Regions from separate parts of the Actinomadura sp. NPDC049382 genome, predicted to be linked through region 2. Evidence: riboswitches for the same ligand, from Rfam matches in the RefSeq annotation. Region 2 holds a riboswitch; the other holds the start of a gene.

Region 1 (7,511 bases), on a different contig from region 2:
CGAGGCCGCCGCCTGCGGCGTCGGTCCCGGCGAGGGCCACGTCGCGCTCGAAGAGCTTCTTCAGCGCGACCTGGCCCTCAAGCCGGGCCAGTGGTGCGCCCAGGCAGAAGTGGATGCCGTGCCCGAACGACAGGTGACGTGGCGCGTCCCGGCCTTCGGTGTAGCGGGTGAGGTCGAGACGGTCGGGATCGTCGAAAACGGCCGGGTCGCGGTTGGCGGCACCGGTCAGCAGCAGGACGAGCCTTCCGCGTTCTACAGGCGTACCGTCCAGCTCGACGTCCTCTAGGGCCGCCCTGAGCGTGAGCTGGACGGGCGGGTCGTAGCGGAGGAGCTCCTCCACGGCCGCTTGGACGTTCTCAGGCCGCGCCCTGAACAGCTCCAGTTGCGCGGGATCGCGCAGGAGCGCCAGAGCGCCGTTCCCTATGAGGTTCACGGTCGTCTCATGGCCCGCCACGAGCAGCAGTACGCACGTCGCAAGGAGTTCCTCCTCCGACAGGACGTCGCCGCCGTCCGAGACGCTCACGAGGGCGCTCAGGAGGTCGTCCTGCGGGCGGGCGCGCCGCTCGGCGGCGAGGTCCCGGAAGTACGCGGCGAACTCCTCGCGGGCCGTCTCGCGCCGGCCGATCTCGTCCTCCGGCAGGAGGAAGTCGGGGTCGAGGCCGCGGGCGAGGCTGTCGGACCAGCCCTTGAACAGGTCGCGGTCCCGTGGCGGGACGCCGAGCATCTCGCTGATCACGATGACGGGGAGCGGGTACGCGAGCGTCGCGATCAGGTCGACCTCGCCGGACACGCCGTCCAGCAGTTCGTCGACCAGCGCCTCGACCCGCGGCCGCAGCCGCTCGACGAGCCGCGGGGTGAACGCCTTGCTCACCAGCCGCCGGAGCCGGGTGTGGTCGGGCGGGTCCAGGGTGAGGAACGACCGGTTCCGGACCCGCGACTCGCGCCACAGCCCGCCGCCCTCCGGCCGGTGCCCGAACCGGGGGTCGCGCAGGACCTGCTCGCACAGGTCATAGGACGTGGTGACGCGCAGGCCGACCTCGGTGCGGTGCAGGCGGCGCCCACCGGCTGCAAGGCGCCGGTAGTGCGCGTACGGGTCGGCCCGGAACGCCGGATCTCCAGGATCGAAACCGAGCACCGCCGCGGCCTCGGCCTCCACGACCTGGGCTGTCCTGTCCTCCATATCCCCAGTCACCCGGAGATCAGACGACATGTCAATAGTGCTCCGGGCGCCGCGCGCACCGGGCTTGTCGTCTTGAAGGTCGGGGTTGATCGCTTTCGCGTGCTCCGCCCCGTCTCGGGGGCGAATCCGGCGGGCCGCAGGGGCCATCCCGCACGCGGTGACGGTGGCGGGCCGGGGCCTCATTGCCCCTGGCCCATGGTGGTCAGGCGCTTTCGCGGATCACCAGTTCGGGGCGCTGGACGACCTGCCGGTGCTGGTGCGACTTGCCCTCGCCGATCTCCGCCAGCGCCAGTTCGGCGGCCTCCCAGCCCAGCTCGCGGCGCGGCTGCCGGATCGTGGTCAGCGGGACGGCGGCGCTCGCGGCCAGCTCGATGTCGTCGTAGCCGATGACGGCGATGTCGTCCGGGACGCGGACGCCGAGCCGGGTCAGCTCGTTGATCAGCCCGATGGCCAGCAGGTCGTTGGCGCAGAACACGCCGTCCGGCCGCGGGGACAGGGCCATGACCTCGTGGGCGGCGGCCTGGCCCTCGGTGGGGCTCAGGGCGTCCTGGACGAGCGTGGCGGGCTCGCCGAGACCCGCCTCGACGAGGGTGCGGGCGGCGCCGTCGCGGCGGTCGACGCAGGGCAGCGGTTCCGGGACGCCCGTCACGAACACGATCCGCTCGCGGCCGATGCCGAGCAGCCGCGCGGCGGCGATCTCCCCGCCCGCGAAATGGTCGACCCGGGCCGAGCACGCGTCGGCCGAGTCGCGGTCGATCACCACGACGCTCATGCCCGCGGCGCGCAGCCGGGAGATGTCGCCGGGGTTCCCCCCGACGGGGATGATCAGGACCCCGGCGGCCTGCTGCTCCTCCAGGAGCTCCAGCGAACGGCGCTCCTTGGCGGACGAGTGGTCGCTGGAGAGCCAGAGGGCGTCGTGGCCCGCCTCGTTGAGGGCCGCCTCGGCGCCGCGCGCGACATCGGACGCGTACGGGTTGGCGAGGTCCTCGACGACGATGCCGAAGGCGCGCCGCGGCTGATCGCCGAACTCGCCCGCGGTGCGCTCGGGGCGCCGCCGGAGCCGCCGCGCGGACTCGTTCCGCACGAATCCGAGCTCCTCGATCGCCGCGCGGACACGGTCACGGGTAGCTTCGGCCACGAGGTCTGGCCGGTTTAGGACATTCGAAACGGTCCCAACTGAGACTCCAGCCCGCCTCGCGACCTCACGAATACTGGTCTGTGGCAACTCGCTCCTCGTCCCGACCCAGGAGTGTTTCCCCAGGTAGTGGAGTTATGCGCGGTACAGAGCAAATCGAGCGACTACGGAACGTCGCCGATCGGACGCATACCGCATTTGGACAGCGCTTGACGGGCCGGATCCGGCCGCCTAGCGTTCCGAGCCGAAGCGTAGCTTGAAACGATTCACGATCTTGCTCAGCGGCAAGACGCGGCGAGTCCGACGAGGAGGGCCGGATGCGGATGGCTGGCGATCTCATCCCGTCTCCCTCGGACGACCAACGAGTGAATCGTCACCCGGAGTTCCCCCGTACGACCCCGCAATCGGCCAGGCGGCCACCTCCGGCCAAGCTCGTGAGACAGCAAAGGAACCCGATGATCTAAGTCCGGAGGGCTCCGGACCCGGCAACCCAACGCGCGTACAGATCGAGGCCCAACCCGTGCCTGTGCAGCGGACGGCTGCATCCCCGCGGTCATCACCACGGACGAGGGAGGACGGAGTGGAAACAGCCACACTCGCACGTCGTGGCACCGACGATTTCGGGCTGAGCGAGGAGGAGATCCGGCTGCTCGCCCAGATCGCGAGCGGTGTCACCGCCGATGTGGCGGCACGCAAGCTGGAGCTGAGCGCACGGACCTTGCGGCGCCGGTTGCGGACGATCTGCGACCGGCTGGAGGTCAACACTCCTATCGAGGCCGTGGTGTGGGCGGCCCGGAGGCAGCTCATCTAGCCGGCTTCACCCCCCGACGCTCGCCAGGGGACGGGCGAGCGTCACCGAGAGATCCAGGCGGCGAACCGAACTCCGTCCGACCCCGCAGCGGCGGCGCCGGCGCCCTGGCAGGTAGGTCCCTGCAGGTGGCGTCGCCGCGGACGGCGTTCAACCCCCATGGATCCCCTAGTCATGCGCACATCCGCAGTCGCACATCCGCGGAGTAGGCGCACACCCACTCAGTCCTGCGCACACTCGTATTGCGCATGCGCTTCGGTGGCGTCCGGGACCGGGCGTGGGCCGGGTCAGGCGACGCGGACGCCGCCCGCGAAGGGCCGCCCGTCCATGGAGGCGATCTTCACGACGTCGCCGGTGTGCGGCGCGTGGATCATCTTGCCGCCCCCGATGTACATCCCCATGTGGTGCAGGTCGGCGTAGAAGAACACGAGGTCGCCCGGCTGGAGCTGGCTGCGCGACACGTGGGTGCCGGCGTTCCACTGGCTGCCGGTGTAGTGCGGCAGGTTGATGCCGACCTGCTTGTAGGCCCACATCGTCAGGCCGGAGCAGTCGAATGTGCTCGGCCCGGAGGCGCCCCAGACGTACGGGCGGCCGAGCTTGCCCATCGCGTACCGCAGCGCCTGGGCGGCCTTGCCGGTGCCGATGACGGGGAGCTTCGCGAGCTGGGATGGGTCCCGCTTGACGATCGTGCCGCGGACCTTCTCGTAGGCGTCGGTGACCTTCTTGCGCTGCGCGTCGAGCTGGGTCCGCAGCTGCTTGACCTGCGCGGCGCGCGATTCGGCGGACTTGCGGGCGCGCTGGGCGGCCTGCATCGCCTGCATGAGGCCGAGCACCTTGGTGCTGTCGCGCTTGGCGAAGTAGTTGAGGGTGGCGGCCTGGTCGAGGACGGCCTGCGGGTCCTGGGAGGCGACGAACGAGACCGTCGGATCGGAGCCGCCCTGCATGTAGCTGGTCGCGGCGAGGGTGCCGACCTTCTGCCGGATCGCCTGGAGCGACTTCTCCTGCCGCTCGGCGTTCTCGGTGGCGACCTCGGCGGCGCGCTTGGACTGCGCGAGCTTCACCTTCAGGCCGTTGTACTGCTCGGTGAGCTGCTCCAGCTGGTCGGCGAGCTTGAAGGCCTGGGAGCGGAGTTCTTTGGTGGACGGCTCGGGATCGGCGTGCGCGACGGCGACGGTGTGCGGAGCGGCCGTCAGCGCGACGAGCGCGCCGGCCACGGTGACCGCGCGGCCGCGGAAGCGTCGAAGGGAAGCAGACCGCGAGTGCTGCACGAGTTCTCCTCTCCTCGACCGCCTACCGGGTTAGCTGACGGGTTGGGGCCGGAGCAGCCCGTCCGCGAGCGTGCGCGGGCCAGGCCGCGGCGCTGCGGATTCACCCCTGACGGCGGCCGCTTCGGGGCAATCCCCGGAAACGCTCCGAAAGTGGGTCCCCGGCTCCCCGGGGCGCTGGTTCGCGGCCCGTGGACTCGGCGGTTCGGCCTCCGTTCTGCGGGTGGCCGATGTCAGCGATGGACACTAACGGAATGCGGATTGGATGCCAACCAGATCCTGTGAAGTCGCAGGTCGGACGGGCGGGGCGCGCTTCCGCCGGCGGCCTCCGCGGGCGCTCGGCGATGTGTTCTGGGTCACTTTTCAGCGGCGCGAGCGGCCTATCTAGTCGCTTTTATCTAGTCACCCTTCTGTCGTGCTCACCACGCGTATGCGCACGCCGACGTTCGGCAAGGTCCGGTGTTCGATAATCTCGCCTGTTTGTGGAGGTCGTGATCCGGCGTGCCCGTACCGCCGATGTCCAGGAGATCCGCAGGCTGGTCGATCTGTACGCCGGGTCGGGGCGACGCCTGCTGAAGAAGTCGACGGTCAAGCTGTACGAGGACGTCCAGGAGTTCTGGATCGCCGAGGACGTCCAGGACGGGACGCCCGGGCGCGTCGTGGCCTGCGGGGCCCTGCACGTCATGTGGGAGGACCTCGCGGAGGTTCGCTCCGTCGCCGTGGACAAGGGGTACGGCGGACGCGGCATCGGCCACCGCATCGTCGCCCGGCTGCTGGAGACGGCGCGTGAACTCGGCGTGCGGAGGGTGTTCTGCCTTACCTTCGAGGTGGACTTCTTCGCGCGCCACGGCTTCGAGCAGATCCTCGGTACACCGGTGTCGCCTGAGGTGTATGAGGAGCTTCTCCGCTCTTACGACGAAGGCGTGGCAGAGTTCTTGGACCTCGACCGGGTCAAGCCGAATACGTTGGGCAACACCCGGATGTTGCTTCGCCTGGAGGACTGCCCCAAATGAGCGATTCCCCCCACCGCGGACGGCGTTACCAACCGCCGCAGGGCCAGGGTGCCTACGGTCCCCCGCCCCCGTACCAAGGTCCCCAGTGGCAGCAGCAGCCACAGCACCAGCAGCCACAGCAGCAGTGGCAGCAGCCCCAGCAACCTCAGCAGGACTGGGGGCGCTCCTACGAGCCGTCCTACGACCAGTACGGCGACTCCCAAGGCTCCTATGGTTCCCAGGGCAGCGAGATGGAGTTGGCGCCCATTCACCGCAGGGCCGGCGCCAGGGTCATCGACAACGCCCTCGTCGCCGTCTTCGGGTTCGCGCTCATCCTGCCCGTGACGGTCGCCGCGTTCGGCCTGGGCGGTGAAGGCGGCAACGACGAGGAAGAGGCCGGCATCTGGAACTGGCCCATCATCTTCACCCTGTTCTTCGTCATGTCCGTGCTGCCGTTCCTCTACGAGGCCGTCCAACTGTCCATGTGGGGGCGGACGCTGGGCAAGCGGATCCTGGGCCTGGGCATCGTGCAGGCCCGTCCCGCGGGTGAGCCGATGAGCACGACGCAGGCGATTTGGCGCGCTGGGATCGTCCACGTCGGCTACCAGGTAGGTGTCTTCTTCTTCCTGGTCCTCGCGGTGATGGTGTGGGAGTACGCGGCGTATGGGATGGCGCTGGTCTGGGTGGGCGGTCTGATGGCCTACCTGTGGGCGATCTGGGACCAGCCTCTGCACCAGGCGCTGCACGACCGTTTCGCCGGCACGCTGGTCATCGACGAGCGAGGCACGTACGAGGAGTACGGCGACGACCAGTACACCGAGTACGCGGACTAAGTCCGCGATGGCGGTTTCCCTCGCCGACCCGGGGCAGCGCTTGCTCGCGCGCGTGGTCGACACGCTCATCGTCGGTGTGCCCGTCATCGTCGTCGTCCGCGAACTGGTGTCCGGGCACCTGGTGGACGTCGTCGCCCCGCCCGCCGTGGCGGGGTGCATGCTGCTGTACGAGGCGGTCCAGCTCGCCCTCTGGGGCCGGACGCTCGGCAAGCGCTTCGCGGGCATAGAGGTCGTCACTGCCCTGCCGGAGGGAACATCCGCCCTATCGGGCGCCAGGGCGGACCAAGAGGCCGCAGGGGGCGCTGGCGCCGCCCAGGGTGCGGGGGAGCCGGGTGCCGCGGCCAACGGCGGAGTGAGCTTCCTCCCGGCGTCCGTGCCGGGGTTCGTGCCCGCCGCCAAGCCCGAAGGGCCCGCCGCCGTGCCCGCGGAGGCAGGGACGCCCAAGGACGCCTCAGCCCCTCCCTCGCCCGAGTCCTCCCCCGGGGGCGCGCCGGAGGCCACTCACGCGGAGACAGCGGCCGAGGGGCTCGCTGAGCGGGTGGAGGCCGAGGCCCGGCCGGGCGTTCTGCAGTGCGTTCTCCGCGCGGCGGTTTATTCGCTGCCGATCGCGATCCGCCCGATTCCCGTGGCCGGTGTGCTGGCGAGCGTCTTCTGGGTCGTGAACGCCGGTGTCATCTTCGAGGGGACGCGCCGCCAGGCCGTCCATGACAGGCTCGCGGGGACGCTAGTGGTAAAGCGCGGGACGCCCGATTCCCCGGCCTTCTGAGGGCCACTCGCGCGCGTACGGGCACGCTCACGGCGCCTTGATCCCTGGTTACACGCCCGGATGCATCGCGGCACGAGGGTATTCGCTGCCTTCTACATGCTTTTGCGGAGAGATGGCCGGGTCTGTTTCGGACGCACGGGCTTGGCCGGGTCAATCCCAGCTCGTTCCGGTTACGGCCCTGAATCGAGCGGGGATCTGTCTCGTCCCGGATGCCGCCTCCGGATTGAATGCCCTTCGGCCGCCCCTTGCCGTGCCGCCTGCGGTGTCGCTTCTTAGCGGTACTGGACTTACTCTGGATGGGACAGGGTCTCACCCGGAACGGACTTTCCCGGGCCCATGCGCGCCGTGGGGCGGACAGGGCGGCGTTCGCCCCGGGGATCCCGGCCGGGCGGTTGTTGAAGTAGGCAACGGGCGGTCGGATTGTGCCACAATCACCTGATTTCCCTGGCTGAACCATGCGCGGCGCGGTTCGTCGGGGATCACGCTCGGCGACTTCCGCTCGCACCCCGCCGGAACCGATTTTCGGCCCGGC
Region 2 (7,511 bases):
AGCTGCTCGACGTGCGTGCCCGCGATCGGCGTGAAGTCCTACAAGCGGTCGGACTGGGTCGGCGTGACCCGCCCGCTCGCGCGGCCCGACTTCAAGAAGAAGGTCGCCGAACTGGCCGCCCCCCGGCCCGGCGGCTGACCGGCGGCGCGCCTCGCCGAGCAATAATCCGAGGAACACCACCGGGCTCGCGTGGCATGCTGATCGGCGTGGAGCCCGAGATAACGATCCGCGTCGCCGACGAGCTGCTGATGTTCCTGCCCGCCGCCCGCAGACAGGCCGCGACCCGGGTGCCCTCCGATGGGACGTCCACGCTGGGGCACCTCGTCGAGTCGCTCGGCGTGCCGCTGCCCGAGGCCGGGCCGATCACCGTCAACGGCGCGCCGGCGGAGCCGTCCGCCCGGCCGGAGCCCGGCGACGAGGTGCGGGTGGCGGCGGTGCCGCGCCCCCAGCCCGTCCCGCTGGAGCCGGGCCAGGACGCGCCGCGCTTCCTGCTGGACGTGCACCTCGGCACGCTCGCGCGCCGGATGCGCCTCATCGGCCTCGACACCGCCTACCACAACGACATGGACGATCCGGCGCTGGTCGTCCAGGCCAACGCCGAGCGCCGCGTCCTGCTCACCCAGGACCGGGGCCTGCTGCGCCGCCGCGCGCTGTGGTTCGGCGCCTACGTCCGCGGCGCCCGGCCGGACGACCAGCTCCGCGACCTCCTCGACCGGTTCGCGCCCGTCCTCCGCCCGTGGACGCGGTGCACCGCCTGCAACGGCGAGCTGGTCCCGGTCGACAAGACCGAGGTCGAGGACGGCCTGGAGGCGGGGACGCGCCGCAGCTACGACGTCTACGGCCGCTGCGCGGACTGCGGCCAGGTCTACTGGCGCGGCGCGCACGGCGATCATCTGGAGGAGATCGTCCGGGAATCGACGCGGCAGGTCGAGGCCGCCGCGACGGAGAGGAGCTGATCGCGATCGACCTCGTGGTGGTGGGCGCGGCGATCATCGCGGACGGCCGGCTGCTGACCGCGCAGCGGGCCGAGCCGGCGCACATGGCGGGCGGCTGGGAGCTGCCCGGCGGCAAGGTCGACCCGGGGGAGTCCGACGAGGACGCCCTGGTCCGCGAGTGCGCCGAGGAACTGGCGGTCAAGGTCCGCCTGGGCCGCCGCATCGGCACCGACTGGCGCCTCAGCGACAAGGCCGTCCTGCGCGTCTGGACCGCCGAGATCATCGAGGGCACCCCCCAGCCCCTGGAACACCTGGCCCTCCGCTGGCTGACCCCTCACGAGCTCTACGACGTCGACTGGCTCCCAGGCGACCGCCCAGTAATAGACGCCATCGCAGACGCCCACCTGATCTAACCCCCCACACCGCGCGCCCCGCCCAGCCTCTCCAAGTTGCTCACCTGGGCCTTTGCCAGTAAATGCCGCTCGCGCCGCGAACCACAATGATCGCCCGCGAAGCCGGGTTCAAAGCGAAAGCGAGAAGCCACCGGTGCCGCGAGCCGCAAGGCGAGCGAAAGCGCGCGCCGGGGGAAGCCTGTCTCGACGACCTCAGCCCCAGCCGCACCACGCGCGAACCCTGAGGTACACGTCCGTAAGCCCAGCTTGCGACAAGGGTCACGTTGCGATCGCGTGCGAAGCCAGGTTCAAGCGAAGCGAGAACCTGATCGCGCAGCGAGCCGCAAGGCGAGCCGGAGCGATGCAGCGATCGCCGGTTTGCCCGTGGAAGGAAGGCGCCCCAGCGCCTGACGCCGAGGGCAAAACAATAAACCCGCCGGGGGCTTCCTACCGCGCCGCAGGAAGCCCCCGACGACCGAGGGGGCCGCGTTTCGCGGCCCGGAGGGGGGTCAGGAGATGCGGTTGGCGCCCGCGTAGTCGGAGCGGTCCGACAGCTTGGAGATCTTCACCACATCGCCGGTGCGCGGGGCGTGCAGGTACTTGCCGCCGCTGAGGTAGATGCCCATGTGGTGGAGGTTGCCGCCGAAGTAGACCAGGTCGCCGGAGCGCAGCTGGGACCGGGGGACCTTGGTGCCGAGCTGGTAGAGGTCGCCGGTGTAGTGCGGCAGGCCGGGCTTGCCGACCTGGGCGTAGGCCCAGACGACGAGGCCGGAGCAGTCGAAGCTGCTCGGTCCGGCGGCGGCCCACACGTAGGGGGAGCCGAGCTTGCCGTAGGCCTTGCGGGCCATCTTGGCGGGCAGGTCGGAGCCCTTGATGGTGGCGGTGAGGCCGGTGCGGGGGTCGCTGGCGTGCGTGGTGGACAGCTTGTCGAGGCGCTTCATCACCTCGGTGACCTTGGCCTTCGCCTCGGCGCGCGCCTTCTTGGCGTCCTCCCAGGCCTTCTTGACCTGGGCGGTCTTGGCCTTCGCGTCGCGTTCGGCGGCTTCGGCCCGGTCGATCTGCTTCTGCAGGGCCCGGACGGCGTGCGCCTGGTTCTGCACGAGGTAGGCGCTGTCGGACAGCCCGTCGGGGGAGCCGGTGGCGCCGAACAGCGCGTCGGGGGAGCCGGCGATGTAGTTGGCGGCGGCCATCCGGCCGAGGCGTTCGCGGGCGGGCGCGGCCTGGGTCCGGAGGGTCTGCGCGGTCGTGGTGGCGGCCTGCTCGGCCTTCTGTGCGGCCTTCAGGTCGACGCGGGTCTTGTTGTACTTCTCGGTGAGGATCTCGGCCTCTTCGTTCAGCGCGTCGAGGCTCTTGCGCAGGCCCTTCTCCGTCGTCGGAGTCGGGCTCGGCGTCGCCGCGGCGGCGAGCCCGAGCGGTGCGGCGTGCGCGGCGACGGGCGCGGTGGCGCCGAGGCCGACCAGGAGCAGGGCTGCCGCGGTGGCGGTGGGCGTGACGCGCCGCCGCCGGTGGGGGTCCGGTGCCAAGCCGGTGCTCTCCTCTCCACGCACGCCTACCGGGTTAGCTGACGGGTTCGGGCCAGGAGTCGCCCTACGGCGCGCGTGTCGCGCGCCGATTCACCCCGGGGGTGTGGGTCCCCGGTTCTCCCGCCGGGCGGGAGATTCGGCGTTCCGGTCGCAGCCCCGGGGGGTGGGACTCCGGACGACCGGATCTCGGGAAGATTACAAAGGATCGGCAAAGTTGGCCAATCGGGCGGGCGCGCGGCCCGGTGCGGCCCGCTCGGGAATGCGGGAGGGGCCGCGGAGCGTAGAATGGAGTGCTGCCGTGTTTCTGCGGCGACTCTCCTGAAACCTCACGCAAGGTAACCCGCATGCCCATCTCCACGCGCGACGACCTCCGGAACGTCGCGATCGTCGCCCACGTCGACCACGGAAAGACGACGCTGGTCGACGCCATGCTCTGGCAGTCCGGGGCCTTCCGCGAGAACCAGGACGTCGACGACCGGGTCATGGACTCCAACGACCTGGAGCGCGAGAAGGGCATCACCATTCTCGCGAAGAACACCGCGGTCAAGCACAACGGGCTGACGATCAACATCATCGACACCCCGGGCCACGCCGACTTCGGCGGCGAGGTCGAGCGCGGGCTGTCCATGGTGGACGGCGTCGTCCTGCTGGTGGACGCCAGCGAGGGCCCGCTCCCGCAGACCCGGTTCGTGCTGCGCAAGGCCCTCGCCGCGCGGCTCCCGGTGATCCTGGTGGTGAACAAGACCGACCGTCCCGACGCCCGCATCGACGAGGTCGTGGACGAGACCTACGAGCTGTTCATGGACCTCGACGCCGACGAGGACCAGATCGACTTCCCGATCGTGTACGCGTCGGGCCGGGCGGGGCGCGCCTCGCTCGACAAGCCGGCCGACGGCAGCATGCCCGGCAGCGACGACCTGGAGCCGCTGTTCAAGGTCATCATCGAGACGATCCCGGCGCCGTCCTACGACCCGGACGCCCCGCTCCAGGCGCATGTGACGAACCTGGACGCCTCCAGCTACCTCGGCCGGATCGCGCTGTGCCGGATGCACGCCGGGACGATCAAGAAGGGCCAGCCGGTCGCCTGGTGCCGCCACGACGGCAGCATCGAGCGGGTCAAGATCACCGAGCTGCTGATGACGGACGCGCTCACCCGCAAGCCCGCCGACGAGGCCGGGCCGGGCGACATCATCGCGATCGCCGGCATCCCGGACATCATGATCGGCGACACCATCGCCGACCCGGACGACCCGCGCCCGCTGCCGCTGATCACGGTGGACGAGCCGGCGATCTCGATGACGATCGGCACCAACACCGGGCCGATGGCGGGCCGCGAGAAGGGCACCAAGGTCACCGCGCGGATGGTCAAGGACCGCCTCGACCGCGAGCTGGTCGGCAACGTGTCGCTCAAGGTGCTGCCGACCGAGCGGCCGGACGCGTGGGAGGTGCAGGGCCGCGGCGAGCTGGCCCTCGCGATCCTCGTCGAGAACATGCGCCGCGAGGGCTACGAGCTGACCGTCGGCAAGCCGCAGGTCGTCACCCGCGAGATCGACGGCAAGCGGCACGAGCCGGTCGAGCGGCTCACCGTCGACATCCCCGAGGAGCACCTCGGCGCGGTCACGCAGCTGATGGCGGTCCGCAAGGGCCGCATGGAGCAGATGACCAACCACGGCACCGGCTGGGTGCGGATGGAGTTCCTCGTCCCGGCCCGCGGCCTGATCGGGTTCCGCACCGAGTTCATGACGGAGACGCGCGGCACCGGCATGGCGCACCACGTGTTCGAGGGCTACGAGCCGTGGTTCGGGGAGCTGCGCACCCGCCCGTCGGGGTCGCTGGTCGCCGACCGCGCCGGCGCCGCCACCGCGTACGCGATCACGAACCTGCAGGAGCGCGGCACGTTCTTCGTCGGGCCGACCACCGAGGTGTACGAGGGCATGATCGTCGGGGAGAACTCCCGCGCCGACGACATGGACGTCAACATCACCAAGGAGAAGAAGCTCACGAACATGCGGTCGTCCACCGGCGACGAGCTGGAGCGGCTCACCCCGCCCCGGCTCCTGTCGCTGGAGGAGGCGCTGGAGTTCTGCCGCGAGGACGAGTGCGTCGAGGTGACGCCGGCGAACGTCCGCATCCGCAAGGTCGTGCTGGACGCCAAGGAGCGCGAGCGCATGCGCGCCCGCACCAAGCGCGCCGGCTGAGACCGGCCGCGCCCGTAGCGCGAAAGAGGGCGGCCCCGCGGTTCCGAGAACCGCGGGGCCGCCCTTCTTCTGCGCTCAGGTCACTTCAGCTGGACGGTCCCGGTGACGTCGGCGGCCAGGCGGAGCTGGTCGCCGTCGCGCAGGGGCGCCTCCACGCCGCGGGGCAGCCGCTCGCCGTTGACGAACGTCCCGTTGGTGGAGCCCTCGTCCCGCACCCAGGCGGTGCCGGACGGGTCGAGCCAGACCGTCGAGTGGCGCCGCGACACGTTGTCGTACTGCGTGAACGTGGCCGCCACCGGCGACTGCCCGGCGTCCCGGCCGAGCACGAGGTGCTGGCCGACGGACACCTTCAGCTCGCCCGTGGGGAACTGCACCCGCAGGACGGGCGTGCCCTGCTTCGGCAGGGGCCGCAGGCACGAGTCGCACTGCGCGGCGCCCGGGTTGCTCAGCACCGCCTCGCAGTACGGGCACATGAACGCCGTGCTGTCGGGGGCGGGGGGACGCTGGCCCTGGTCGTGCGGCAGCAGCGTCGCCTCGCGGCCGTGCGGCGGCAGCGGCGGCTGGCCCCCGTGCTGGGGACCACCGTGCTGGGGACCACCGTGCGGAGGCCCACCATGCTGGGGGCCGCCTAGGGGCGGCTGCCCGTGCGGCTGCGGCGGCGGGCCGAACTGGTGGTCGGCCGGCTGCGGCGCGCCGTACTGGTCCTGCTGCGGTGCGCCGCCGTACTGGTCCTGAGGGGCACCGTACTGGTCTTGCGGGGCACCGTACTGGTCCTGCTGGGGCGCGCCGTACTGGTCGGGCTGAGGGGCGCCGTACTGGTCTTGCTGGGGGGCGCCGTATTGGTGGTCTTGCGGGGCGCCGTACTGGCCCTGCGGGGGCTGGTACTGCGGCTCGCGCTGCTGCTGGTACTGGTCGGACGGCGGCTGCGGCGCGCCCCACTGGTCCTGCGGCTGCTGCGGCTGCTGGGGCATGCCCCACGGGTCCGCGGGCTGCTGCCCGGGAGCCTGGCCCCCGTGCGGCGGGCCGCCCTGGTGGGGGCCTCCCTGCTGCGGAGCGCCGTGCTGCGGCTGCCCGTACTGGCCGGGCGACTGCTGCTGCCCGGGCGGCGGACCCCACTGGTCCGGCTGCGGCGGCTGCGGCGGGCCCCACTGGTCGGGCTGCCCGGGCGGCGGGCCCGGCTGGTGCTGCGGGGACTGCTGCCCGTACGGATCGTGCGGCTGCGGCGCGCCGTACTGCGGCTGGCCGTGCTGCGGGCCGCCGCCGTACTGGCCGCCCTGCGGCTGCTGGTCGTCGTACCCGCCCGGCCCCTGCCGGTGGGCGCCGCCTCCGCCGCGCGCCAGGTTGGCCCCGCAGTTCATGCAGAGCAGGTCGCCCTGCTGGTGCGGCTCACCGCAGACAGGACAGTTCAAGGTCGCCATGACACATCCCCCGAGCGCACCCCGGCGCGGTCGAGCCTCGACGTCAGGTGCTCCATGTCACCCCTTCGCGGGATCCCGATGTAGTACACCCGCCTTCCCTCCGGCCCTTCGTCCACGGACACCTGCACTCGGGGCCCTGTTCCTTCTCCAGTGTTCCCGACGTCGGCCAGTGCCCCGTACCGCCGCCGTCCGAGCGGAGACAGCGGGACGACGCGCTGGTTCGCCGACCCCCTCCAGAGTAGGGAGCCGTCGCCGGAGTGTCGCCCCCCCGGATTGAGCCGATCGACGTACGGTCCGGTGATCACCGCGTCGCACATGTCGAGGATCTCGCGCGTCTCACCGCCTCGGCAGAGCCGAGAGTAGACATATCCGCTGTATACCAATATGTCCAATGCAATCGTCTCACGGTCGAGGGTGTCCCGCCACGCGTGGATACCGCGCAGCAGGGCCCCCAGCGCGGCCGGCTGCTGGAACGGCTCACCACCGGAGATGGTGACGCCGTCGACCGGTCCGGGCAGGGACGCGAGCCATCCTAAAACGGTCTCGACGGGCACCGCGCGCCGCGGGTCGGCGTCCCAGGTGTCCCTCGACAGGCAGCCGTGACAGTGCAGCGTGCAGCCCTGCGTCCAGATGCCCGCGCGGATTCCGGGGCCGAGTGTGGTCACGGGATAGTGCGCCTTGGCGAGCAGGAGCGTCTCGCCGGCGCCACCCGCGCCGGCGCCGCCGTCCCCGGTCACTGGAGGTCCAGGTGGACGATGCTTCCCTCGCGCCGGATCGCCGTCACGGTGACCTTCTCGTCCGGCACGAGTTCCCGGTCGAACAGCGCGCGCGCCAGCGGGTTGACGAAATGCGACTCCAGCGCCATGCCGATACCGCGCCCGCCCTTGTCCAGCTCCTCGGTGCACCATTCACGGAGGGTCGTCAGAGCCTCGCCCTTAACGGCCAAGGAGAGGCGGTGCTCCTCGGTGACCCGGCGGCAGATGTTCGCGAATTGCAGGTCGAAGATCTTGTGCGCGGCCTCGGCGGAGATGAAGTCGAACACCAC

What was found. A riboswitch is a leader RNA that binds a small molecule or an ion and turns the genes downstream of it on or off. The one in region 2 is predicted to bind cyclic di-AMP.
Region 1: linked by a shared signal. The riboswitch ahead of AB0K34_RS36295 (NlpC/P60 family protein) and the one ahead of AB0K34_RS09815 (C40 family peptidase) in region 2 are both predicted to bind cyclic di-AMP.

The regions. Positions count from the first base shown of each region.
Region 1 is NZ_JBFARO010000106.1:1,474-8,984, reverse strand. Features, by position in the region: gene AB0K34_RS36310 (cytochrome P450) at 1-1,180, opposite strand, end outside; gene AB0K34_RS36305 (LacI family DNA-binding transcriptional regulator) at 1,383-2,405, opposite strand; gene AB0K34_RS36300 (LuxR C-terminal-related transcriptional regulator) at 2,896-3,126, shown strand; gene AB0K34_RS36295 (NlpC/P60 family protein) at 3,411-4,391, opposite strand; cyclic di-AMP (ydaO/yuaA leader) riboswitch at 4,395-4,601, opposite strand; gene AB0K34_RS36290 (amino-acid N-acetyltransferase) at 4,865-5,401, shown strand; gene AB0K34_RS36285 (RDD family protein) at 5,398-6,213, shown strand; gene AB0K34_RS36280 (RDD family protein) at 6,221-6,979, shown strand.
Region 2 is NZ_JBFARO010000010.1:137,902-145,412, reverse strand. Features, by position in the region: gene AB0K34_RS09830 (bifunctional lytic transglycosylase/C40 family peptidase) at 1-138, shown strand, start outside; gene AB0K34_RS09825 (Mut7-C RNAse domain-containing protein) at 249-956, shown strand; gene AB0K34_RS09820 ((deoxy)nucleoside triphosphate pyrophosphohydrolase) at 962-1,348, shown strand; gene AB0K34_RS09815 (C40 family peptidase) at 1,837-2,850, opposite strand; cyclic di-AMP (ydaO/yuaA leader) riboswitch at 2,858-3,002, opposite strand; gene typA (translational GTPase TypA) at 3,195-5,048, shown strand; gene AB0K34_RS09805 (FHA domain-containing protein) at 5,129-6,466, opposite strand; gene AB0K34_RS09800 (4Fe-4S single cluster domain-containing protein) at 6,454-7,203, opposite strand; gene AB0K34_RS09795 (AAA family ATPase) at 7,200-7,511, opposite strand, start outside.